One region of the Streptomyces sp. NPDC058674 genome, then DNA from elsewhere that is predicted to be linked to it. Evidence: riboswitches for the same ligand, from Rfam matches in the RefSeq annotation. Region 1 holds a riboswitch; each other region holds the start of a gene.
The links. A riboswitch is a leader RNA that binds a small molecule or an ion and turns the genes downstream of it on or off. The one in region 1 is predicted to bind cyclic di-AMP.
Positions count from the first base shown of each region.

Region 2: another riboswitch for cyclic di-AMP. It lies ahead of ACFWU6_RS04890 (peptidoglycan DD-metalloendopeptidase family protein); the one in region 1 lies ahead of ACFWU6_RS08680 (M23 family metallopeptidase).
Region 3: another riboswitch for cyclic di-AMP. It lies ahead of ACFWU6_RS22925 (transglycosylase family protein); the one in region 1 lies ahead of ACFWU6_RS08680 (M23 family metallopeptidase).

Region 1 is NZ_JBHXSC010000011.1:34,881-37,135, reverse strand. Features, by position in the region: gene ACFWU6_RS08685 (M16 family metallopeptidase) at 1-1,084, shown strand, start outside; cyclic di-AMP (ydaO/yuaA leader) riboswitch at 1,270-1,429, shown strand; gene ACFWU6_RS08680 (M23 family metallopeptidase) at 1,442-2,255, shown strand, end outside.
Region 2 is NZ_JBHXSC010000006.1:326-2,580, forward strand. Features, by position in the region: gene ACFWU6_RS04890 (peptidoglycan DD-metalloendopeptidase family protein) at 1-751, opposite strand, end outside; cyclic di-AMP (ydaO/yuaA leader) riboswitch at 754-962, opposite strand; gene ACFWU6_RS04895 (tyrosine-protein phosphatase) at 1,240-2,058, shown strand; gene ACFWU6_RS04900 (aspartate aminotransferase family protein) at 2,084-2,255, opposite strand, start outside.
Region 3 is NZ_JBHXSC010000047.1:40,752-43,006, forward strand. Features, by position in the region: gene ACFWU6_RS22920 (transglycosylase family protein) at 1-430, shown strand, start outside; cyclic di-AMP (ydaO/yuaA leader) riboswitch at 707-879, shown strand; gene ACFWU6_RS22925 (transglycosylase family protein) at 883-1,614, shown strand; gene eno (phosphopyruvate hydratase) at 1,885-2,255, shown strand, end outside.

The DNA of each region.
Region 1 (2,255 bases):
CCACGCCGACCACCCCGGCCTGCGGGTCTCCCTGGAGGTCCCGGCCTCCCGGCTGCACAAGGCGCTCGGGCTGCTGGCCGAGGCACTGCGCGCGCCCGCCTTCGCGGACGCCGAGGTCGACCGCCTGGTGCGCAACCGGCTCGACGAGATCCCGCACGAGCTGGCCAACCCGCAACGCCGCGCCGCCCAGCAGCTCTCCAAGGAGCTGTTCCCGGCCGCCCTGCGGATGTCCCGCCCCCGGCAGGGCACCGAGGAGACCGTCGCCCGCATCGACTCCGCGGCCGTACGCGCCTTCTACGAGGCCCACGTGCGCCCCGCCACCGCCACCGCGGTGGTCGTCGGCGACCTGACCGGGATCGACCTGGACGCCGTCCTGGCCGACACCCTGGGCGCCTGGACGGGCAACTCCGCCGCGCCCCGGCCCGTGCCGCCGGTGACCGCCGACGACACCGGCCGCGTGGTGATCGTGGACCGGCCCGGCGCGGTCCAGACGCAGCTGCTGATCGGCCGCATCGGGGCGGACCGCCACGACCGCGTCTGGGCGGCCCAGGTGCTCGGCACGTACTGCCTCGGCGGCACCCTCACCTCGCGCCTGGACAAGGTGCTGCGCGAGGAGAAGGGGTACACGTACGGAGTGCGGGCCTTCGGCCAGGTGCTGCGGTCGACCGCCGACGGCAAGGGCGCCTCGATGCTGGCCATCAGCGGCTCGGTGGACACGCCGAACACCGGCCCGGCGCTGGACGACCTCTGGAAGGTGCTGCGCACCCTCGCGGAGGGGGGCCTCACCGACGCCGAACGCGACGTGGCGGTGCAGAACTTGGTGGGCGTGGCCCCGCTGAAGTTCGAGACGGCCGCCTCGGTCGCCGGCACCCTGGCCGACCAGGTCGAGCAGGAGCTGCCGGACGACTACCAGGCGCGGTTGTACGCGCAGCTCGCCGAGACCGGCACGGTGGAGGCGACTTCGGCGGTCGTGAACGCCTTCCCGGCGGACCGGCTGGTCACGATCCTGGTGGGCGACGCCTCGCAGATCGAGGCGCCGGTGCGGGCCCTGGGCATCGGTGACGTGAGCGTCGTCGGCAACTGACGGGCAACCAAAGGGGCTTTGGCGGACTTGTCCGCCGGGGCCCCTTTTGTCTGTTTAGTGGTGAGGTTGCGTGTATGCGGTGTGGCGTACGCAACAAAACGGCTCGTCTGTTTGGCGATTGACTGATGATCCGCCTAGCGTCGGCCGTGCTGTTCGTCAGTTGTGCCCGCCGCACCCGCGGCACCGGACAGCGATCGCCGAGTCCCCGTCAGGCGTGAGCCTGGGGAGCCGGGGACCCACATGAGTCCCTGGGGTGAATCGGGCCGCCTCGCAAGAGGAAGCCCGTAGGAGACCTTCCTGCTCCGAACCCGTCAGCTAACCCGGTAGGCGAGAGGGAAGGAAAGGATCAACCCCTTCATGGCGTTTGGCAGTCGTTCCGCCGCCCCCGGCAAGCACCGCGGTTCCAGCCGCCTCAGCCGGAAGACCGCCGGCTACGCCGGTATAGCCGCTCTCGCCACCACGGGTGTCGTCGGCTCCCTCGCAGCCCCGGCCTTCGCCGCGGACAACAGCACCGAGCACTCCGTCCCGGACGCCGGCTACAACGCCGTCGTCGTCGGCGACGAGCTCGCGGGCGACATCCAGGACCAGGCCGACTCCCAGCAGCGCGCCGCCGACCAGGCCGCCGCGCAGGCGCAGGCCGCGGCCGCCAAGGCGCAGGCCGAGGCGGACGCCAAGCAGCGCGCCGCCGAGGCCAAGCGCCTCGCCGAGGCCAAGGTCAAGGCCGAGCGCGAGGCCGCCGAACGCGCGGCCCGCGACGAGGAGCGCAAGCGCCTCAACACCTTCGTCGCCCCGGTCGACAGCAGCATCAGCACCCAGTACCACGCGGGTGGCGGCATGTGGTCCTCCGGCAGCCACACCGGCATCGACTTCCGCGCCGCCACGGGCACCTCGGTCCACGCGGTGGGCGCGGGCGTCATCGTCGAGGCCGGCTGGGGCGGTGCCTACGGCAACAACGTCGTGATCAAGCACAACGACGGCACCTACACCCAGTACGGGCACCTCGACTCGCTGAGCGTCTCCGCCGGCCAGCAGGTCACCGCGGGCCAGCAGATCGGCCTGTCGGGCTCCACGGGCAACTCCAGCGGCCCGCACCTGCACTTCGAGGCCCGCACCGGCGCCGCGTACGGCTCGGACATCAACCCGGTCGCGTACCTGCGCTCGCACGGCGTCA
Region 2 (2,255 bases), on a different contig from region 1:
CCGCGCCGACGGCCTTGACGGTGGTGCCCGAGCTCGCGATGAAGTCGACACCGGTGTGGTAGCCGGAGGACCACATGGCACCGCTCGCCCTGTACTGGGTGGAGACCCCGCCGCCGACGGGGGCCACGAAGCCGGCGCCGGCGGGGGCCTTCGCGCCGGCGGAGGTGTTGCCGCCCTGCGGGCTCTGCTGCTTCGCCTTCGGCTTCGCGGCGGGCGCGGGCGCCGCCTGGTCGCCGGAGGCCGCCTTGCCGGAGACCGGGGCCTCGGCCGGCTTCTGCTTCTTCGGCGCCGGCTTCGCGGTCGGGGCGGGGGCCGGGGCGGCTGCCTGCGGAGCCGCCTCGCCGTTCGCGCCGAGCGTCAGCTTCAGACCCGGGTGGATCAGCGAGGGGTCGGTGCCGACGGCCTCGCGGTTGTCCGCGTACAGCTGCTCCCAGCCTCCGGACACGTCCCGCTCCGCGGCGATCTTGGAGAGGTAGTCCCCGGGCACGACCGTGTACACCTTCGGCGCCGCGTTCGGCACGGCCGTCGGGACGGCGGCCGGGGCGGCGACGGGCGCGGCCTGGAGCGCGACCGGGGTCTGGGCGGCCACCGCGGGAGAGGTGGCCGGGGCGGCGGCCGGAGCGCCGGCCGCCTGGGCGCCCGCGGCGCCCATCAGCGGCAGCGCGAGGGCGGCCCCACCGGTGCCCGCGACGGCGAAGCCGCGGGAAAGGGAACGGGACTTGGGACGGCGGTGCTTACCCGTTGCGGGCATGGACGGTTCCTCTCCGTCGCCTGCGAGGTGAGCTGTCGGGTTCGGACTGGAGATGTCCGGCGGTACACGTAAAGGGACATGTACTGCTTCACCCCGAGCCGTCCCGGTATAAAGATCCGGTACGGCGGCTTACCTGGTTCCCCCGCTCCTGCCGCGCGTGAATAGTCGGGTGCGGTTTCCGGGAGGCGGCAGGATTCGGCGTTCCACCCGGGTCGGTCGCGAAGGTAATCGAGTGGGGGCGCAGGGAACAAGCCACGAATTCCCTGACGCATTCACAGACATGAGGGACTGCCGGAATTCCCGTCACCCTCTGTCCATTCCGTACAGCCGGCACCCGCCCGGGCCGGGCCGTTGGGCCTTCGCGATCAGGCACTCAGGGTCACCGTATGATCTGGCTCACGGGACGCGTCCGATCTCGGTTCCGGATATGGCAAGTTGGCGCCAAGTAGTGTAATTCGGACACACCACGACGATGCGGAGGAGCTCACGTGACCCAGCAGATACCCCCGGCCCCGACCGGACGGCCGCAGCCCGAGCCGCAGCTGGTCGGAGTGCGCAACTTCCGCGATCTGGGCGGTTTGCCCGCTTCGAATGGACGGAGGGTCAGGTCGGGGCGACTCTTCCGAAGCGGACATCTGGCACATGCCACTGAAAACGACGCAGAGTTCCTCGCCTCGCTCGGACTGCACACCGTCTTCGACTTCCGCAACGGCGCCGACCACGCGCTGGAAGGCCCGGACGTGGACCTCCCCGGCGTGCGGAACGTGAACATCCCGCTCTCGGATCCGGCCGACGGGCGGGAGTTCTGGAAGATGGTCCGCGACGGCGACCTCGACCAGCTCCGCGCGGTCCTGGGCGACGGGAAGGGCGCCGCCCGGATGGCTAACTCCTACCGCACGATCATCGCGGAGCGCACCGCCGAGCACAGCCGGGTCCTGCACGCGCTCGCCGAGGACAGCGTCCCTGCCCTCATGCACTGCGCGGCCGGCAAGGACCGGGCGGGGCTGTCGGTCGCCGTCACCCTCCTCGCCCTGGGCGTGGAGCGCGAGGCGATCGTGGCCGACTACCTGGAGTCCAACGCCCCGCACCGCCGCTACCGCGTGCGCCGGAGCGGCGACACGGAGGAGACCCGCGCCCCCGAGGTCACGGAGCTCCTCGCCCCGCTGTTCGACGCCCGCGCCGACTACCTGACCGCGGCCTTCGACACCATCGACCAGCGGTGGGGCGGCGTGGAGCCGTACCTGGCGGAGGGCCTCGGGCTGTCGCCCGAGACCCTCGACCGGCTGCGCGCGACGCTGCTGGAGTGACCCGTCCGGAGCGGGCCGACGGTCCTCAGCGGTTGCCGACGGCCTGCTTCACCAGCGTCCTGCCGAAGTCCCACATCAGCCCGGATCCACCGTGCGCCTCGTCCATGACCTCGCGGAAGGCACCGACGAACCGGTCGACATCGGCCTCGTCCACGACGAGCGGCGGGATGAGCTTGATCACTTCGAGGTGGTCCCCG
Region 3 (2,255 bases), on a different contig from region 1:
GGCACCCGTGGACCCGACGGCGCCCGTGAGCCCCACAACCCCCGTGGACCCGACGGCGCCGACCGCTCCGGTTGATCCGACGACGCCCGGCCCCTCGCCCTCGTCCTCGGGCGGGTCCGCGCAGAGCCCCTCCAACGGGCCCACGGCCCAGACCACTCCGGGGGCCTCCGTGAACCCCGCGGCCGTGCCCGCCGTCCCCGAGGGCAGCGGCAAGCACCGCGGTCCGGCCGCCCCCGAGGCGTCCGGCGCGTCCGGTGCCGCGTCGGACCCCACGTACACCGTCAAAACGGGCGACAGCCTGACCGCCATCGCGGACGCCAAGGGACTCAAGGGCGGCTGGAACGCGCTCTACGAGGCCAACGAGCAGGTCATCGGCAAGGACGCGGATCTGATCAAGCCTGGCCAGAATCTGGATCTAAGCGCAGAATAGGGGCACTTCGGGCACCCAGAAGGCGTTGATTGTCCGTTTTCCGCAAGTGAGACATGTGTCTCTTCCGGTCAACTGGCGTGTCCCGCCCAGGGGCTTCCGCAAACCCCGTCCTCACCTGCGCAAACACCCCTGCGAGGGGCGCAAGTAGGGGCCGTTTCTCCCCGATGTTGCTCGTTGAACATCGGGGAGGGACCTGTCTACCTTCTGAATCGCCCGCCACCGCGGGCTCCTTCGACCGCATCGCCGAATCCTGCCGGCGGACGGGGGGAACAGTCGTCGCGTCAAGCGCCGAAGGCAGGAGCGGGGGAACCAAGGTAGGCGCCGGGAGCGGCCGTTGAGAGACGGTCACGCCACCGGCTAGGGGTTAAGACGTGCGCTAGGTCGCACGGCCGGGCAACTCACTCGCCCGAACCCGACAGCTCACCTCGTAGGCGTCGGTGAGGAGAAACTCCATGCTGCTTTCCGGCAAGGGCAAGCACCGCCGCGGTTCCAAGGCCGTTCGCATCGTCACGCTCGCCGGTGTCGCCGGCGTGGCCGTCGCCGCCCCCCTGATGGCCGCCGGCTCCGCCAGCGCCGCCACCGCCTCCGAGTGGGACAAGGTCGCGCAGTGCGAGGCCGGCGGCAACTGGTCCATCAACACGGGCAACGGCTTCTACGGCGGACTGCAGTTCACGTCCTCCACGTGGGCGGCCTTCGGCGGCAAGGCCTACGCCGCCCAGGCCAACCAGGCCACCAAGGCGCAGCAGATAGCCATCGCCGAGAAGGTCCTCAAGGGCCAGGGCAAGGGCGCCTGGCCGCACTGCGGCAAGGGCCTGTCCAACGCCTCCGGCGCCGCCGCCCCGGCTCCGGCCGCCAAGCCGAAGACCGAGCAGAAGGCAGCCCCCAAGGCAGCCCCGAAGGCCGCGCAGAAGGCGGCCCCGAAGGTCGCTCCGAAGGCGGAGGCCAAGCGCGCCGAGGCTCCGACCACGCGCTCCGAGCGCGCCGAGGCCCCGGTCGCCAAGCCGAAGGCCCAGGCCCCGAAGACCGGCAACGGCTCGTACGAGGTCAAGTCCGGCGACACGCTGGGCACCATCGCCGAGGCCAACAACGTCCAGGGCGGCTGGGAGAAGCTGTTCCAGCTGAACAAGGAGATCGTCCCGGACGCCGACCTGATCTTCCCGGGTCAGAAGCTGAACCTGGCCTGACCCCTGCGGCCACGGCCGTAGGAGCAGGCGCAACACGCACGATGTCCACCGCCCGGCGCGTCCCTCCACGCGCCGGGCGGTGGCGTTTGTGCTGGCAGGACCCGGTCGACCGAGAGCTCTATGTCCTGAATCCGGGGTATTCGGACCCTTTTTCGTCCCAGCACCCGGGCGGTCGGCCGACCGAGTGCCCGGAGCCGGTTAGGCTCTAGGCGGCAAGGCCATCCCACGGCCTGACGCCACCGCACATCCAGCGTCACATCCCAGAAGGAGATGCTCGTGCCGTCCATCGACGTCGTCGTAGCCCGGGAAATCCTGGACTCCCGAGGCAACCCCACGGTCGAGGTCGAGGTGGGCCTCGACGATGGCAGCACCGGCCGTGCTGCTGTTCCGTCCGGCGCCTCCACCGGTGCATTCGAGGCCATCGAGCTCCGTGACGGCGACCCCAACCGTTACTTCGGCAAGGGTGTCGAGAAGGCCGTCCTCGCCGTCATCGAGCAGATCGGGCCGGAGCTCGTCGGCTACGACGCCACCGAGCAGCGGCTGATCGACCAGGCCATGTTCGACCTGGACGCCACCGACAACAAGGGCTCGCTCGGCGCCAACGCCATCCTCGGCGTGTCCCTCGCCGTCGCGCACGCCGC